4 regions of the Streptomyces sp. S07_1.15 genome follow, and region 1 is predicted to be linked to each of the others. Evidence: riboswitches for the same ligand, from Rfam matches in the RefSeq annotation. Region 1 holds a riboswitch; each other region holds the start of a gene.
What was found. A riboswitch is a leader RNA that binds a small molecule or an ion and turns the genes downstream of it on or off. The one in region 1 is predicted to bind cobalamin.
Positions count from the first base shown of each region.

Region 2: it holds a riboswitch for cobalamin, as region 1 does, so the genes downstream of both, LIX60_RS00590 (energy-coupling factor ABC transporter permease) here and LIX60_RS10005 (ribonucleoside-diphosphate reductase subunit alpha) in region 1, are expected to answer to the same signal.
Region 3: it holds a riboswitch for cobalamin, as region 1 does, so the genes downstream of both, cbiE (precorrin-6y C5,15-methyltransferase (decarboxylating) subunit CbiE) here and LIX60_RS10005 (ribonucleoside-diphosphate reductase subunit alpha) in region 1, are expected to answer to the same signal.
Region 4: it holds a riboswitch for cobalamin, as region 1 does, so the genes downstream of both, LIX60_RS25855 (cobalamin biosynthesis protein) here and LIX60_RS10005 (ribonucleoside-diphosphate reductase subunit alpha) in region 1, are expected to answer to the same signal.

Region 1 is NZ_JAJBZK010000001.1:2,372,002-2,375,841, forward strand. It holds gene LIX60_RS09995 (carbon starvation CstA family protein) at 1-527, shown strand, start outside; gene LIX60_RS10000 (YbdD/YjiX family protein) at 524-724, shown strand; cobalamin riboswitch at 1,018-1,150, shown strand; gene LIX60_RS10005 (ribonucleoside-diphosphate reductase subunit alpha) at 1,293-3,806, shown strand.
Region 2 is NZ_JAJBZK010000001.1:126,659-130,498, forward strand. It holds gene cbiQ (cobalt ECF transporter T component CbiQ) at 1-626, opposite strand, end outside; gene LIX60_RS00585 (energy-coupling factor ABC transporter substrate-binding protein) at 633-1,163, opposite strand; gene LIX60_RS00590 (energy-coupling factor ABC transporter permease) at 1,160-1,867, opposite strand; cobalamin riboswitch at 1,896-2,088, opposite strand; gene LIX60_RS00595 (hypothetical protein) at 2,320-2,520, shown strand; gene LIX60_RS00600 (SH3 domain-containing protein) at 2,664-3,077, opposite strand; gene LIX60_RS00605 (hypothetical protein) at 3,203-3,840, opposite strand, start outside.
Region 3 is NZ_JAJBZK010000001.1:714,925-718,764, forward strand. It holds gene cbiE (precorrin-6y C5,15-methyltransferase (decarboxylating) subunit CbiE) at 82-1,455, opposite strand; cobalamin riboswitch at 1,511-1,637, opposite strand; gene LIX60_RS03060 (ATP-binding protein) at 2,128-3,828, shown strand; gene LIX60_RS03065 (roadblock/LC7 domain-containing protein) at 3,831-3,840, shown strand, end outside.
Region 4 is NZ_JAJBZK010000001.1:6,027,300-6,031,139, reverse strand. It holds gene LIX60_RS25865 (inorganic phosphate transporter) at 1-1,007, shown strand, start outside; gene LIX60_RS25860 (hypothetical protein) at 1,033-1,278, shown strand; cobalamin riboswitch at 1,655-1,782, shown strand; gene LIX60_RS25855 (cobalamin biosynthesis protein) at 1,975-3,075, shown strand; gene LIX60_RS25850 (cobyric acid synthase) at 3,072-3,840, shown strand, end outside.

The sequences.
Region 1 (3,840 bases):
TCGGTATCGCCAACCAGCTGCTGGCGGCCGTCGCGCTGGCCGTCGCCACCACGCTGCTCGTCAAGTCCGGACGGCTCAAGTGGGCCTGGGTCACCGGTGTCCCGCTGGCCTGGGACGTGGTGGTGACCTTCACGGCGAGCTGGCAGAAGATCTTCTCGGGTGACCCGAAGATCGGCTTCTTCACACAGCGCTCCATCTACCAGGAGGCCATCGAGGACGGCAAGGTGCTGCCGCCCGCCAAGGACATGGGCGACATGCACACCGTCGTCACCAACGCGACGGTGGACGGCGTCCTCTCCGTCCTCTTCCTCCTGCTGGTCATCGTGGTACTCGTCGACGCCGGGCGGGTATGCGTCAAGGCGATCCGCAATCCCGCGCAGGCCAAGCTGGAGGAGGTGCCCTACGTGGAGTCGAAGCTCGTGGCCCCGGCCGCTCTGTGGCCCACCAAGGAGGAGAAGGCCGAACTCGTCGCGGCCGGCGCCGGCACGGACGGCAAGGAGAGCACCGGCACGGGGAGTTCCTCGTGAGCTCCGCGCTCAGGGAGAAGGCCGCCAGGATCCGCTTCCTCTGGCGGGAGGCGACCGGGGAGGCCACCTACGACCGGTACGTCGCCCACGCACGGAAGTGCGATCCGGACGCGGAGGTGCTGAGCCGCCGCGAGTTCGAGAAGCAGCGCGTGGACGGCCGTGAGGCCGACCCCCGCGAGGGCTTCCGCTGCTGCTGACGCCCACGCCACCGCTCCGGCGGAACCGCCCGAACGACCCGATGGCCCCGGCCCCGCGCCGGGGCCATCGGCGTGCCCGGGGGGCGCGCCGGGGTGCGCCCCCCGGGCCGCCGGGCGCACGCCACTCCGGTGCGCGGAGGATTTTTCCGGGATCCCGAACGGGAACACCCGCCCTTCCCGGCGGCCCGGTTCCCGCTCCCCGCGCACTCCGGGGGCGGCCCCGGACGTGTTCCCCTGCAAAGCGCCCCCGTGCGCCGGGATACACAACATCTAGTGCCGCTCGCGGAAAGCGACACAAGATGTATGCTCATGCTCGCTGACGCGCCAGGGGAATCCGGTGCGAATCCTGAACTGTCCCGCAACGGTGTGAAGGCGGCTTTCGCCTGCCTTCGAGTCCGAGCGCCTGCCGTCGGCCACGTCCGGCTCGACCGAGCCGGCGTCGATTCCGTCCGGGCTCCGGGGATTGGGCCGGTGGACGTCGCGCGGTCTTCCGCCCCTCCGGGCGGACGGGGGCCGCACGCGCCCCGCGCTCCGCCCCGCGGCCCCGCCGAGCGAGGGAGAGTTCTCCGTGACCATCGCGCCCGCCGATCCCGCATCAGCCGACAGCGGCGGCACAGCGACCGCCGGCCGGGACGCCCCCGGTACCGCGCTGCTGCGCCTCCTCACCGGGCTGACGGCCGATCTGCCCGCCGCCGACCCGGGCCGGGTGGCCGCCGCCGCGCTGCGCGGCCGCGAACCCGGCGCGGACGAGGCCGCGTTGCGCGAGCTGGCGACGGAGGCCGCGGCCGGGCTGATCTCCGAGGACCCGGTGTACTCGCGGCTGGCGGCCCGACTCCTCAGCCGTGCCATCGCGGACGAGGCGGCCGGCCAGGGCGCGGTCTCCTTCCCGGACTCGATCGCGGCCGGCCACCGGGAGGGCCTGATCGCCGACCGCACCGCCGCCTTCGTCCGCGAGCACGCGGCACGGCTGGACACCCTGGTGGAGACGTCGCTCGCCGACGGCGCCGACGACCGCTTCGGCTACTTCGGGCTGCGGACCCTGTACAGCCGCTACCTGCTGCGGCATCCGGTGAGCCGTCAGGTCGTCGAGACCCCGCAGCACTTCCTGCTCCGGGTGGCCTGCGGGCTGGCCGCAGACGACTCGCGCGCGGCCGTGGACGAGGTCGCCTCGCTCTACCGGCTGATGAGCCGGCTGCACTATCTCCCCAGCTCCCCCACCCTCTTCAACTCCGGCACCCGGCACCCGCAGATGTCCTCCTGCTATCTGCTGGACTCCCCGCTCGACGAACTGGACTCCCTCTACGAGCGCTACCACCAGGTCGCCCGGCTCTCCAAGCACGCGGGCGGCATCGGCCTGCCGTTCAGCCGGATCCGCTCCCGGGGCGCCCTGATCCGCGGCACCAACGGCCACTCCGGCGGGATCGTCCCGTTCCTGCGCACGCTCGACTCCTCCGTCGCCGCCGTCAACCAGGGCGGCCGGCGGAAGGGCGCGGCCTGCGTCTACCTGGAGCCCTGGCACGCCGACATCGAGGAGTTCCTGGAGCTGCGGGACAACACCGGCGAGGAGGCCCGCCGCACGCACCACCTCAATCTGGCCAACTGGATCCCGGACGAGTTCATGCGCCGGGTCGAGGCCGACGCCGAGTGGTCGCTCTTCTCCCCCTCCGACGTGCCCGCGCTGCCGGACCTGTGGGGCGCCGAGTTCGACGCGGCGTACCGCCGGGCCGAGGAGGCCGGGCTCGCCGTCCGGCGGCTGCCCGCGCGGCAGTTGTACGCCCGGATGATGCGCACGCTCGCGCAGACCGGCAACGGCTGGATGACGTTCAAGGACGCCGCCAACCGGACCGCGAACCAGACCGCCGAGCCCGGCAAGGTCGTCCACTCCTCGAATCTCTGCACCGAGATCCTGGAGGTCACCGACGACGGGGAGACCGCCGTCTGCAATCTCGGGTCGGTCAACCTCGCGGCCCATGTCGCGGCGGACGCCGGTCCCGGTGAGGCCGCGGTGGCGGAGGCGATGGACTGGGAGCGGCTGGACGCCACCGTCCGCACCGCCGTCGCCTTCCTCGACCGGGTCGTGGACATCAACTTCTACCCCACCCCGCAGGCCGCCGCCTCCAACCGGCGCTGGCGCCCGGTCGGACTCGGGGTAATGGGGCTGCAGGACGTCTTCTTCCGGCTGCGGCTGCCGTTCGACTCCCCCGCGGCGGCCCGGCTCTCCACCGAGATCTCCGAGCGGATCATGCTCGCGGCCTACGAGGCCTCCTGCGCTCTCGCCGGGCGGCACGGCCCGCACCCGGCCTGGTCCTCCACCCGCGCCTCGCGCGGCGTGCTCCACCCCGACCACTACGGCGTCCGGCCCCGGTGGCCGGAGCGGTGGGAGGCGCTGCGGGCCCGGATCGCCGCCACGGGGCTGCGCAACTCCCTGCTGCTCGCCATCGCCCCGACCGCGACGATCGCCTCCATCGCCGGGGTGTACGAATGCGTCGAGCCGCAGGTGTCGAACCTCTTCAAGCGCGAGACCCTCTCGGGTGAGTTCCTGCAGGTCAACACCTACCTGGTGGCGGAGCTCAAGGAGCTCGGCCACTGGAACGCGCGGACCCGCGAGGCGCTCCGCGACGGCAACGGCTCCGTCCAGGCGCTGGACCGGCTCCCGGCCGGGCTGCGGGACCGCTACCGCACCGCCTGGGAACTGCCGCAGCGGGCGCTGATCGACATGGCCGCGGCCCGCACGCCGTATCTGGACCAGAGCCAGTCGCTCAATCTCTTCATGGCCTCGCCGACCATCGACAAGCTCAGCTCGATGTACGCCTACGCCTGGAAGAAGGGCCTCAAGACCACCTACTACCTGCGGTCGCGCCCGGCCACCCGGATCGCGCGGGCCGCCGGTTCCGCCGACGCGGCGACCGCGCCGCCGGACCCCGTACCCGCCCCCGTCCCCGTCCCGGCGCACCGCCCCGGCTCCGCCGCCGTTCCCGCCCCCTCTCCCGCTCATGCTCCCGCTCCGGCGGAGCAGGCGGCCGGCGGGGACGCGGCCGCCTGCTCCCTGGAGAACCCCGAGTCCTGCGAGGCCTGCCAGTGACCACCGAAGCGACACCGACCACCACCACCGCGGC
Region 2 (3,840 bases), 2.2 Mb from region 1:
TAGCCGCGCCCCGCGAGCCCGTCCTGCATCCGCGCGGCGCGCGAGAAGGCGCGCAGGAAGACCGTCGCCCCCTGCCCGGCCAGCGAGCGCCAGGCGGCGGCGCGCGTGGTGTGGCCCAGGCGCGCGGCCTGGGCCTGCCGCACCTGCGCGAGGGTGTCCAGCAGGAGGAAGGTGATGCGGTAGGTCACCAGCGCGACGTCGGTCACGGCGGGGGGCACGCCGGCCCGGGACAGACGCGGCAGCAGATCCGACAGCGGTGTGGTGAAGGCGAACAGCAGGACGCCCAGCGAGGCGGCCGAGGTGCGCAGCAGCAGCTGCCCGGCCTGCGCGGGGCCGTCCGGTGCGAGGGACAGCAGGCCGCGCTCCCCGCCCAGTTGGACGAGGAGCGGCAGCGCGCCGGTGACGCAGAAGCCGAGCGGCACCCGGTACGCCCGCCAGAGCCGGCGCGGCGGCACCCGGGCCGGGCCGAGCAGTGCGGTGAGCGCGACGGCGGCGATGAGCGGCGCCCCCGGCCAGGGCGGCAGGCTCACCGCCAGGACGGTCAGGCCGAGGGCGAGGACCGCCTTGTCCAGGGGGTGGCGGCGGCGCCAGCGACTGCTGTGCGCCGCCGCGTCGATGGGCAGCACGCGGGGCTACGCGGCCGGGCGGCCGCCGGGACCGGACGGCCCCCCGCCGCCCCGTTCGCCGGACGCGGGCGCCGGGGCGTTCCCGGCACCGCCCGGGTCCCCGCCGGCCGGTGGCGCCTCCGCGGCCGCCCCCGCGTCAGGGCGCGCGCCGCCCCCCGGTTTCCCGGTACCCGCCGTCCGGGCCGTGCCCGCCGCGGCGGTACCGGGACCGGCCGTTCCCGCCGCTTCGCCGGCGGCCCGCGCCTCCCCCTGCCGGCGTCCCCGGCGCAGCCCGAGGCAGTAAGCCAGCACCCCGGCGCCGATCGCGGCCTGGAGGGCGAAGAGCGCCGACTCCACTTCCGCCGACGGGGGTTCGTAGAGCGGGGCGAACCAGGGTTCGTAGCCCGGCCGGAGTTCCTCGACCGCCGTCTCGGCCTGCGCGTCACTGCCGGTGAAGGGCTCCTCCATGCCGTCGCCGAGTCCCAGGACGAGCGGGAGGGCGGCCAGGACGGCGACAACGGCCAGCAGCAGCAGGTTGGTCCGGGTGTTCCGGCTCATCGGGTCACCGCCTCCTCGGACCGCTCCGGCCGGCGGCCGCCGGGGGCCGTCCGCACACCGAGCCGGGCCAGGGCGGTCCCGTCGGCCTGGCCCAGCAGCCGGATCACCAGCACGGTGAGGATGCCCTCGCTGACGGCGAGGGGGATCTGGGTGACGGCGAAGACGGAGCCGAACTTGGCCAGGGCGCCGGGCAGTCCGGTGGCCGGGTCCGGGAACGCCAGGGCGAGCTGGACGCTGGTGACGCAGTAGGTGCTCAGATCGGCGGTGAAGGCACCGGCGAACACGGCGGCGGCGAGCGGCGCGCCGAGTCCCCTCACCAGCCGGTAGGCGGCGTACCCGGCCCACGGGCCCACCACGGCCATGGAGAAGACGTTGGCGCCCAGGGTGGTGAGCCCGCCGTGCGCCAGCAGCAGGGCCTGGAAGAGCAGGGTGATGGTGCCGAGCACCGCCATGACCGGCGGCCGGAACAGGATGGCACCGAGCCCGGTGCCGGTGGGGTGCGAGCAACTGCCCGTCACGGAGGGGATCTTCAGCGCGGACAGGACGAAGGTGAAGGCACCGGAGGCACCGAGCAGCAGGGTGTTCTCCGGATTCTTCCTCACCTCGCGGCTCAGCGACCGTACGCCGTGGAGGACGAAGGGGGCGGCGGCGGCGCTCCAGGCGACCGCGTGCCAGGGGGGCAGGTAGCCCTCGGCTATATGCATGGGAAAGCGGACCTCTCCAGCACCTCGTGGATGGACGACGCGCCCTGGCCGGTCTCCTGGCTTACGGGTCATGCCGCCCGGACTCCGCCTTCCCGGGTGCCGCGGCGCTCCGCGGCATCCCAGTGGCTCCCAGAGGGTGGAACCGGACTTCCCGATCACAGTGGCGAGGGCCGCACCGGTTCTTCACCGGTTTCCCGTGCACCAAGGCCCTGTGACAGTAGTGCGCCGCGCGCGAGGAGGACAAGCCGGTCACCCTGCGGTACATCCCACACCGGACGGCGCACGGGAGCACGGCGCCACCCGGCTCCGCGGGCGGGGCGCCGGGGCAGCGGGTGAGCCGGCGCCCTTCGAAGGGCGACTGCCGGAGTGGTTCATACCGTTTCACGCCTTTTACCCCGGATACCCGTCCGGCGTCGGCGGGCCCTGCCCGCATTACCGAGGAGGTGACGGCCATGCCGGAGCCCGGCAGCAAGAAGTACGACCGGAAACGGGCGAAGCTGCGCAAGGAGGCCGAGGACAGCGGAGTATCCGACCAGCAGGCCACCAAGGCGGCGGACAAGACCCTCCAGAAGGACCCGTCCATGCGCAGCCGGGGCCCGCGGACCACGCGCGGCCTCGGGCCGAAGGGAGAGCGGCCGGAGAGCCTCGGCTGACGGCCGCGGACCCTGCGGCGGACCGCCCCGGGCGGCACTGGGCGGCACCGCGGCGGCCGGCGGAACGGCGGCGGGCCCGGTCCCGGCGGACTGCCTCCGCCGGGACCGGGCCCTTTCTCACACCCGGGTGTGAAGAGGTGGGGTCACCCCTTCGCCATACGGGCCTTCCTGCTGTTGGTCAGCGGGTGGTGGTGACGGTCGACGTCCTTGCACCACTTCACATAACCGTGAACGTGCACGTACTTCCCGCTCACCCAGGCTTCCTTGTGCCGCAGGTGGTACCAGATGGGGTCGCCGTGGATCAGCTGGGCGCGCACCTTGCACTTGATGCCGATCCGGTCGTGCCGGTGGAGCTGGCCCACCACCGAGGAGTCGGTGCTGGGGTACTGCCGCTCGTTGAGCGTCCCGGCCTTGACGACCCCGTACGGCTTGTGCGGATGGTTCTGCGAGTCGGCCTGGACGGATGTCGCGCCGAGCAGCGAACCGCCGACCAGAAGGGCCGAGGCGGCGGCACCGGCCGCGAGTCCCGCGGAGCGGGACCTGAGCGTGTGGAACATGGGCAACTCCTGTTCTGCCAGGAATGTGACAAGGCGTCGCTTTCCGTTCGCACCGGGCATGAAACCAAAAAGGCGGCAAGGTCCCCCTCGGGGGCGATACCGGTCAACACCCGGGCGACGTCTCGTCACCAACCCGTAAGCAGAACGTGGTTGAGAAAGAGCGCTGTCGCCGCCTGGAGCACCAGCCAGCGGCGGTGGTGGCGGGCCGGGAGGAGAGCGGCGGCCGGGAGGAGCCAGAGGGCGAAGGGCAGCCAGATCCGTTCCGTCTCGGCCTTGCTCATCCCGGAGAGGTCGGCCGCCGCGATCATGCAGAGGCCCGCCAGGGCCAGGAGCACGACACCGCAGGCGTCCAGCGAGCGCCCCGACCGCAGCCGGCGGGCCGTCTCGGCGGTGGCGGCCAGGGCGCGGCGCAGCCCGGCGACGGAGGCGGCCCCGGCGATGACGACCGCGTTGGCGAGGTTGCCGAAGAACCAGTAGCTGTACGGGCGGATCCGGGCCACTCCCTGGTAGTAGCGGGTGACCAGCAGGTCGTAGCCCTCGTACCACCAGAAGCCGGCCGCGGTGAACGCGGCGGTGACCGCGGCCACCCCGGCGAGTGCGGGGAGCAGCGGGCGCACGGTCCGGCCGTGCAGCAGGACGGCGGCCGCAGGGATCACCATCAGCACCAGCCCGTACGAGAGATGGACGGTGAGGCCGAGCAGCAGCCCTGCGGCCAGCGCGGTCGCCGCAGGACGGCGCGCCGCCGGACGGCACGCCAGGGCGA
Region 3 (3,840 bases), 1.7 Mb from region 1:
GGTCCGGCCTCCCGGCCGGCATGCGCTCCGCGGACGCCGGCCCCGCCGGTGGCCGCCCTGCTGATGTCCGGTCCGCCCGCGTCACTCCGCCGGCGCCCGCTGTTCCTCCGGCCGCTGTTCCTCCGGCGCCCACTCTCCCGGCGTCCGCTCCCCCGGCTTGGTCACCGCCCACTGCGTGACCGGCATCGCCTGCCGCCAGCCGGTGAACCCGCCGACCGGTACGGCGCTGGAGACGGCGATCCGTACCAGCTCCCCGCCGTGCCGGCGGTACCACTCCGCCAGCAGTGCCTCGGACTCCAGCGTCACCGTGTTGGCGACCAGCCGTCCTCCGCCGGGCAGCGCCGCCCAGCACGCCTCCAGCAGTCCGGGGGCGGTGAGCCCGCCGCCGACGAACACCGCGTCGGGCGGCCCGAGTCCGGGACCCCGCCCGTCCGCGGGCCGTCCGTCCGCGGGCCCGTCCGCGAGTCCGTCCAGGGCCTCCGGGGCGGCCCCGGTGACCACCCGCAGCGCGGGCACCCCGAGCCGCTCCGCGTTCCGCCGGATGCGCGCGGCCCGTACGGGGTCGCGCTCCACGCTCACCGCGCGGCAGCCGCGTCCGGCGCGCATCCACTCGACCGCGATGCTGCCGGAGCCGCCGCCGATGTCCCACAGCAGTTCGCCCGGTGCCGGGGCGAGCGCGGCCAGCGTGGCCGCCCGCACACGGCGCTTGGTGAGCTGCCCGTCGTGCTCGTACGCCTCGTCCGGGAGCCCCGGGACCGCGGACAGCCGGTGGCCGTCCGGCTCGGGCCGGCACTCGACGGCGACGACGTTCAGGGGATCGCCCGGCGGATGCGGCCAGCCGGCGGCGGTGCCCTCGAACCGGCGTTCCCGCGCGCCGCCGCCCAGCTGTTCGAGCACCGTCATCCGGCTCGGTCCGTAGCCGCGGTCGCACAGCAGTGCCGCCACCTCGCCCGGGGTTCCGGCGCCCGCGCTCAGGACGAGGAGCCGTCGGCGCGCGTGCAGGGCGGCGGCCAGGGCCGCGGCGGGCCGGCCCACCAGGCTGACCACCTCGGTGTCCTCCACCGCCCAGCCCAGCCGGGCACAGGCGTACGACGCCGAGGAGGCGTGGGGCAGCACCCGCAGCCGCTCCGCGCCGACGGCCGCGGCCAGGGTCCGCCCGATGCCGTGGAACATCGGGTCGCCGCTGGCCAGGACGGCCACCCGCCGTCCGGCGTGCTCGGCGAGCAGCCGGGGCACGGCGGGGCGCAGCGGTGACGGCCAGGGCACCCGTTCCGCCGTGCAGCCGGGCGGCAGCAGGGCGAGCTGGCGGGGGCCGCCGATGACGGTCCCGGCACGGTGCAGCGCCTCCCGGGCGTCCCGCCCGAGCCCGTCCCAGCCGTCGGCGCCGATGCCGACCACGGTGACGGTGTCCGGCATGCGGCCCGCGCCGGGGCACGGCACGTCGTCGTCGCTCATCACGAACCTCTTCCTGGGGTGTCCTCGCCCCGGGTGCGGCGGATCGGCGACGGGCCAGTCTCCTGGCTGCCGGATCGGCGCTCGCCCCGGCCTTCCGGCCCGCGGGGGGCCGTGGCTCGGATGGGGTCCGCTCCCCGGTCACAGTGGCGGGACCGCGCCGGATTCGCACCGGCTTCCTGGTTCCCGTCGCCTCGTTGGGCAGCATCCTCCCGCATCGGTGCGGGCAGGTGTGCGACGGCCTCCGTTCTTCTGTACGACACCCGCTCTGAGCTGCGATATGACGAAATGCATGGCTCATACATGGGTCTATGCTCCGTCCCGTGGACCCGAGACTCCCGCCGTTCCGGCCTCCCCTCCCCCGCCCGTTTCCCGGCCACGGGCGCCCGCGCCGGCCCGGCCCGGCCTGCCCGGCGTACCCCTCGAATCGATGTGCCCGGTGCCGTACCGCGCACAACGGGCCCGCGGCGGCGGCAGCGGCCGGTAGAAAGAGGGCCGCGGAGCGCCGCCCGGCGGCTCCGGGCCCCGCCGTCCGCGGCACGGCGGCGCCCGGACGCCAGGACGGCCGGGCGGCCGGACGAGTCGGCCGCCGCCCGGCGGCAGACCTCATACCGGGGGCCTCGCCCCGTGTGCGGGCCTCCGTCATCCGCCGTCCGTCCCTTCCCAAGGTGTGCCATGGTTCGACCCTCGATCGCTTCCTCCACGTTCCGCCGCCGCTTCGTCCGCCCGGCCGCGATGCTCCTGGCCGCCGTAGCGGTCACGGACCCGTGGGCGCTGGGCGGGGTGGGCGCCGGCTGGGCCGTGGCCTGCCACGTCCTCACCGCGGCCCTGCTGGTCGGTCTCTTCGAGCGGCTGCAGAGCGCGCTCCGCGCCTGTGAGCGCGAGACGCTGGCCGCGCGGGAGGAGGCCGCACGGCACGACACCGAGTGGCGTGAGTTCTGCACCCACCAGGACGCCCGGCGGGAGGAAACGGTCCGGCATCTCGCCGATGTCCGGCTCCCCGCCGCCCTGGCGGGCGAACCGGTGCCGGTCCCGCAGCCCCCGGAGAGCCACCCGGGCACGGCCCGGGAGTACGAGCGGGTGCTGGCGGCCGCCGGCGCCGCCGTGCGGACCGTCCGCGAGCGGGAGGAGTCACTGCGCCTGGTCGTCGTGGCCCTCGCCCGCCGGGTGCAGGCGTCCTCGCACCGCATCCAGGAGGAGATGGCCGCCCTGGAGGCCCGCCACTCCGCCCACCCCGACGTCCTGGAGGCGAGCATGCGCGGCGACCACGCCGCCGCGCAGCAGGCCCGGATCGCGCAGAGTCTCGCGGTGCTGTGCGGCGAGTGGCCGGGGCAGCAGTGGCAGAAGCCGCACGCGCTGGTGGACGTGGTCCGCGCGGGGGCCTCCCGGATCGTGTCGTACCAGCGCGTCAAGGTCTGCGGCGACCAGGACATCGCGGCGGTGGCGACCGTCGTGGAGCCCCTGGTGCACGTCGTGGCGGAGCTCCTCGCCAACGCCACCCAGTGCGCGCCGCCGACCACCCACGTCGAGGTGACCGTCCGCACCGTGACCCGGGGCGCCGTCATCGAGATCGACGACGCCGGTCTCGGCATGGACGAGTACGCCCTCGAACAGGCGCGGGAGATCGCCGCCGGGCGCCGGCTGCTGGGCTTCGCCGACCTCGGCGAGATCCCGCAGACGGGGCTCGCGGTCGTCGGCCGGTACGCCGAGCGGCACCGGCTCAAGGTCGACCTGCTGCCCTCCCCGTACGGCGGGGTCCGCGCGGTGGTCCTGGTGCCGGGCACCCTGCTGCAGACCCTGGAGCCGCCCGCCGTGCCCGCCTCCCGGCGCCCCTCGGCCGGCGAGACCGCGTACGCCGGGGGCGGCACCGTGCCGGCCGGCGCGACGGCCGTCACCGGCACCGTCCCCGTACCGCCGTCCGCCGCCACAGGCGGTCCGGGACTGCCGCAGCGGCGCTCCAGCCGCCACCGCGCCGCCGTCCCGCCCCTCTCCGAGCTGACCGGTACCGGGAAGCTGCCCCCTCCTCCGCCGCCGCCCTCCCCCGAGCGGGCCGGGGCCTGGATGGGTGCCCTCTTCGCCGGCAGCCGCGCGGGCGCCGCCCGGACACGGGCGGCGGAAACGGAGGACGCGGCGGAGACGACCGGGACGAGCGGGACGGCCGGGACGGCGGAAGCGGCCGGGACCGGGCCGGAGACCCCGGAGCCGGGGCCGTCCGCCACGCCCCCCGGAGGTCCGTGGCAGCGCGTGGCAGCCACCGGCCCCGGCACGGCCCCCGGTCTGCCCGGCCCGCCCGGTCTGCCCGGCCACGGCGGCTCCCCCGGCCGAGACGGCCGCCCGCACCGCGACGACGATGACGCCGAAGGACACCTCTCATGACGATGCATCAGA
Region 4 (3,840 bases), 3.7 Mb from region 1:
TCATGTGGAATCTGCTGACCTGGCTGGTGGGCCTCCCCTCCAGCTCGTCGCACGCCCTCTACGGCGGTCTGATCGGCGCCACCCTGTTCTCCGCGGGCATCGGGGCCATCCACCTCGACGTCGTCCTCTCGAAGGTGCTGTTGCCGGCCCTGGCCGCGCCGATCGTCGCGGGACTCGCGGCGATGGCCGCCACCCGGCTCACCTACCGGCTCACCCGCGGACGCGACGAGCGGGACACCGCCAAGGGCTACCGCTCCGGGCAGATCGCCTCGGCCGCCCTGGTCTCCCTCGCCCACGGCACCAACGACGCCCAGAAGACCATGGGTGTGATGACCCTCGCGCTCATCACCGGCGGTGTGCTCGCGCCCGACGCCGGTCCGCCGTTCTGGGTCATCACCTCGGCCGGTGTCGCCATCGCCCTCGGCACGTACCTCGGCGGCTGGCGGATCATCCGCACCATGGGCCGGGGCCTCACCGACATCCAGCCGCCGCAGGGCTTCTCCGCCCAGACCGGCGCGGCGACCGTCATCCTCGCCTCCTCCCACCTGGGCTTCGGCCTCTCCACCACGCAGGTGTCCTCCGGCGCGATCATGGGCTCCGGCCTGGGCCGCAAGGGCGGCGTGGTGCGCTGGTCGACCGCGACCCGCATGTTCGTCGCCTGGGGCCTGACCCTGCCGGCCGCCGGCCTCGTCGCCGGACTGGCCGCCCTGCTGGCCGGGCGCGGCACCTGGGGCGTCACCGCGGTCGCCGTCATGGCTCTCGCGGGCAGCGCCTGGATCTGGGTGAAGTCGCGCCAGGAGAAGGTCGACCACAGCAATGTGAACGACGTCCCCGGCCCGGACGCCGATCCGGAGCACGAGGACATCGTCGCCGACGTCGTCGCCTCCCTCTCCCCGCCGCCCACCGACTCCGTGCTGGAGGCGGCCGCCCACGACGGCGAGGCCGGTTCCCCGCGCTCCGCGTCCCCGGCGTCCGAGTCCCCGGCGTCCAAGGCCACCGTCGTCTGACGGCTCAGGTAGAAGGAAGAACCCCATGAACATCGACTGGGCAGCACTCGGCCAGGTCTCCGTGGTCAGCCTCGTGGCGACCGTCGCCATCGTCGGCGTCTTCACCCTGGGTATCGTCGGCACCTCCGCCCGGCGGCACCCGCAGGCGGACGGCGCGGAGGGCGCCACGGTCACCGAGGCGCCGACCGCCCTGGCACGCACCCTCGCCACGGTCTGCTTCGCGGTCTCCGCGGCGGTCGTGGCGTACGGGATCTATCTGATCGTCGCCTGACGGTCTCCCGCACCACCCGCACCGCCCGCGTCGAACGGGCCGGCGGTACAGCGGCACCCGGGCCCGCCGCCCGGACAGCGCGTGACGCGTGCTGCCGGGGCGGCGGGCCCTCCGCGTCGCCCGCGCCCCTTCCGCCCGCCCGTCCCCCGCCCTGCCCGTCCGCGGCCGCCGCGCCCGTCCGCGGCCGCCCCGGCGCCCTGCCATCCCTCTCCACCCGGCTCTCCCGTCCCGTGCGCCCCTCCCGACCCGGCACCGGGCGGCGTACGCACCGCGCACGCCCCGGTGTGGCACTCCGCACACTGATCCCCCGCAGGTCAAGGGCGAGTTGACGGGCGTTCCCGGGCGTGGTGGACTGCCGGGGCCAAACGGCGGCAGGAGAGGAAGCCGGTGCGAATCCGGCGCGGTCCCGCCACTGTCACCGGGGAGCGCACCCCACCCACGTCACGGCCCGTTCCGACGGGCGGGAAGACCGGGGCCCGCGCCGATCCGGGAGCCAGGAGACTCTCACCGCCGGTCACGTCGAACCAGGGCGCGGACCCTGAGTGAGGACACACGCGATGCCCGGCTGCCGCCGCAGTACGCCCTGCCGTCGAACGCCCCGTGGCCGGACGGCCCGCGGGCGGGCGCCCCTCCCTCCGCTCCCGGCGGCCCCGCCGCCCCCGTCCCCCCTCCGAGGCGTGACGGCGGTCTGAGCCGATGCGTTCCGAAGACGCCGCCGGGGCCCCCGCGCCCCGGACACCCGCGCCCCCGGCGCCCGCTCCTCCGCACTCCACGGACGCCGTCCTCGTCGCCGGTACGGCGCTCGGCTTCCTCGCCGACCTCCTTCTGGCCGATCCCCGGCGCGGCCACCCCGTCGCCGCGTTCGGGCGGGCCGCAACGGCCGCCGAGCGGCTGCTGTGGCGCGATCACCGGGGTGCCGGGGCGCTGTACACCGCCCTGTGCGCCGGCGGCACGGTGGCCGCGGCCGCCGGGGTCTCCCGCGCCGTACGCCGCTCCCCCGCCGCCTCCGGGGCGCTGACCGCCGCCGTCACCTGGGCCGTGCTGGGCGGCACGTCGCTCGGCCGTGAGGCGCGGGCCGTCGGCGCCGCGCTGGAGGCCGGTGACCTGGCACGGGCGCGCGAACGGCTGCCGGGCCTCTGTGGGCGGGACCCGCAGTCGCTGGACGCACAGCAGATCGCCCGCGCGGTCGTGGAGTCCGTCGCGGAGAACACCTCCGACGCGGTCGTCGGGGCGCTGGTGTGGGGTGCCGCCGCCGGGGTGCCCGGCCTGGCCGGCTTCCGCGCGGTCAACACCCTCGACGCGATGGCCGGCCACAAGTCGCCGCGGCTGCGCCGGTTCGGCTGGGCCCCGGCCCGGCTGGACGATGTGGCGGGCTTCCCCGGGTCCCGGCTCACCGCCGCGCTGGCCGTGCTCGCCGGCCCGGACCCGCGGGGCGCCCTGCGGGTGCTCCGCTCCGACGCCCGGCGCCACCCGAGCCCCAACGCCGGCCCGGTGGAGGCGGCGTTCGCGGGGGCCCTCGGCGTACGGCTGGGCGGCACGCTGGCGTACGGCGGCCGGGTCGAACACCGGCCCGTGCTGGGGGCCGGCAACCGCCCGGTGGAGCCGCGCGACATCGAGCGTGCGGTGCGGCTCTCGCACCGGGTCGGCGCGCTGGCGCTGGTGGTGTGCGCCGGCGGACGGCTGGCGTACGGGGCGCTCCGGGGTGGCGCGACGGCTGTCCCCCGGCCGCCCGCCGGCCCGCGGGGCGCGCGTCCGGTGAGCGGGCGGCGGCGGGCCGCCGGAGAGGGGCGGGGATGACCGGCACCGACGGCGGCAGCACCCGGACCGGCAGCCACCGGACCGGCGGCGGCCTGCTGGTCGCGGGGACCACCTCCGACGCGGGCAAGAGCGTCGTCACCGCCGGTATCTGCCGGTGGCTGGCCCGCAAGGGCGTCTCCGTGGCCCCGTTCAAGGCGCAGAACATGTCGCTGAACTCCTTTGTGACACCCGAGGGGGCCGAGATCGGCCGCGCGCAGGCCATGCAGGCGCAGGCGGCGCGGGTGGAGCCGTCGGCGCTGATGAACCCGGTACTGCTCAAGCCCGGCGGCGACCGCAGCAGCCAGGTCGTGGTGCTCGGCAAACCGGCCGGTGAGCTGAGCGCCCGGGGCTACTTCGCGGCCGGCCCGGGGACCGGGGGCGCCCCGAGCGCGAACCGCCGGGAGGCGCTGCTCCCCGTCGTCCTCGACTGCTACGAGCGGCTGCGCGCCCGGTACGACGCGGTGATCTGCGAGGGCGCGGGCAGCCCGGCGGAGATCAATCTGCGCCGGCACGACATCGTCAACATGGGGCTGGCCCGGGCGGCCGGACTGCCAGCCGTGGTGGTCGGCGACATCGACCGCGGCGGGGTGTTCGCGTCCTTCTTCGGCACCACGGCCCTGCTGAGCCGCGCCGACCAGGCGCTGGTCGCGGGCTATGTGGTGAACAAGTTCCGCGGCGACGCGTCCCTGCTGGAGCCGGGGTTGGACATGCTGCGCGGGCTGACGGGGCGGCAGGTGCTGGGCGTCCTGCCGTACGCGCACGGCC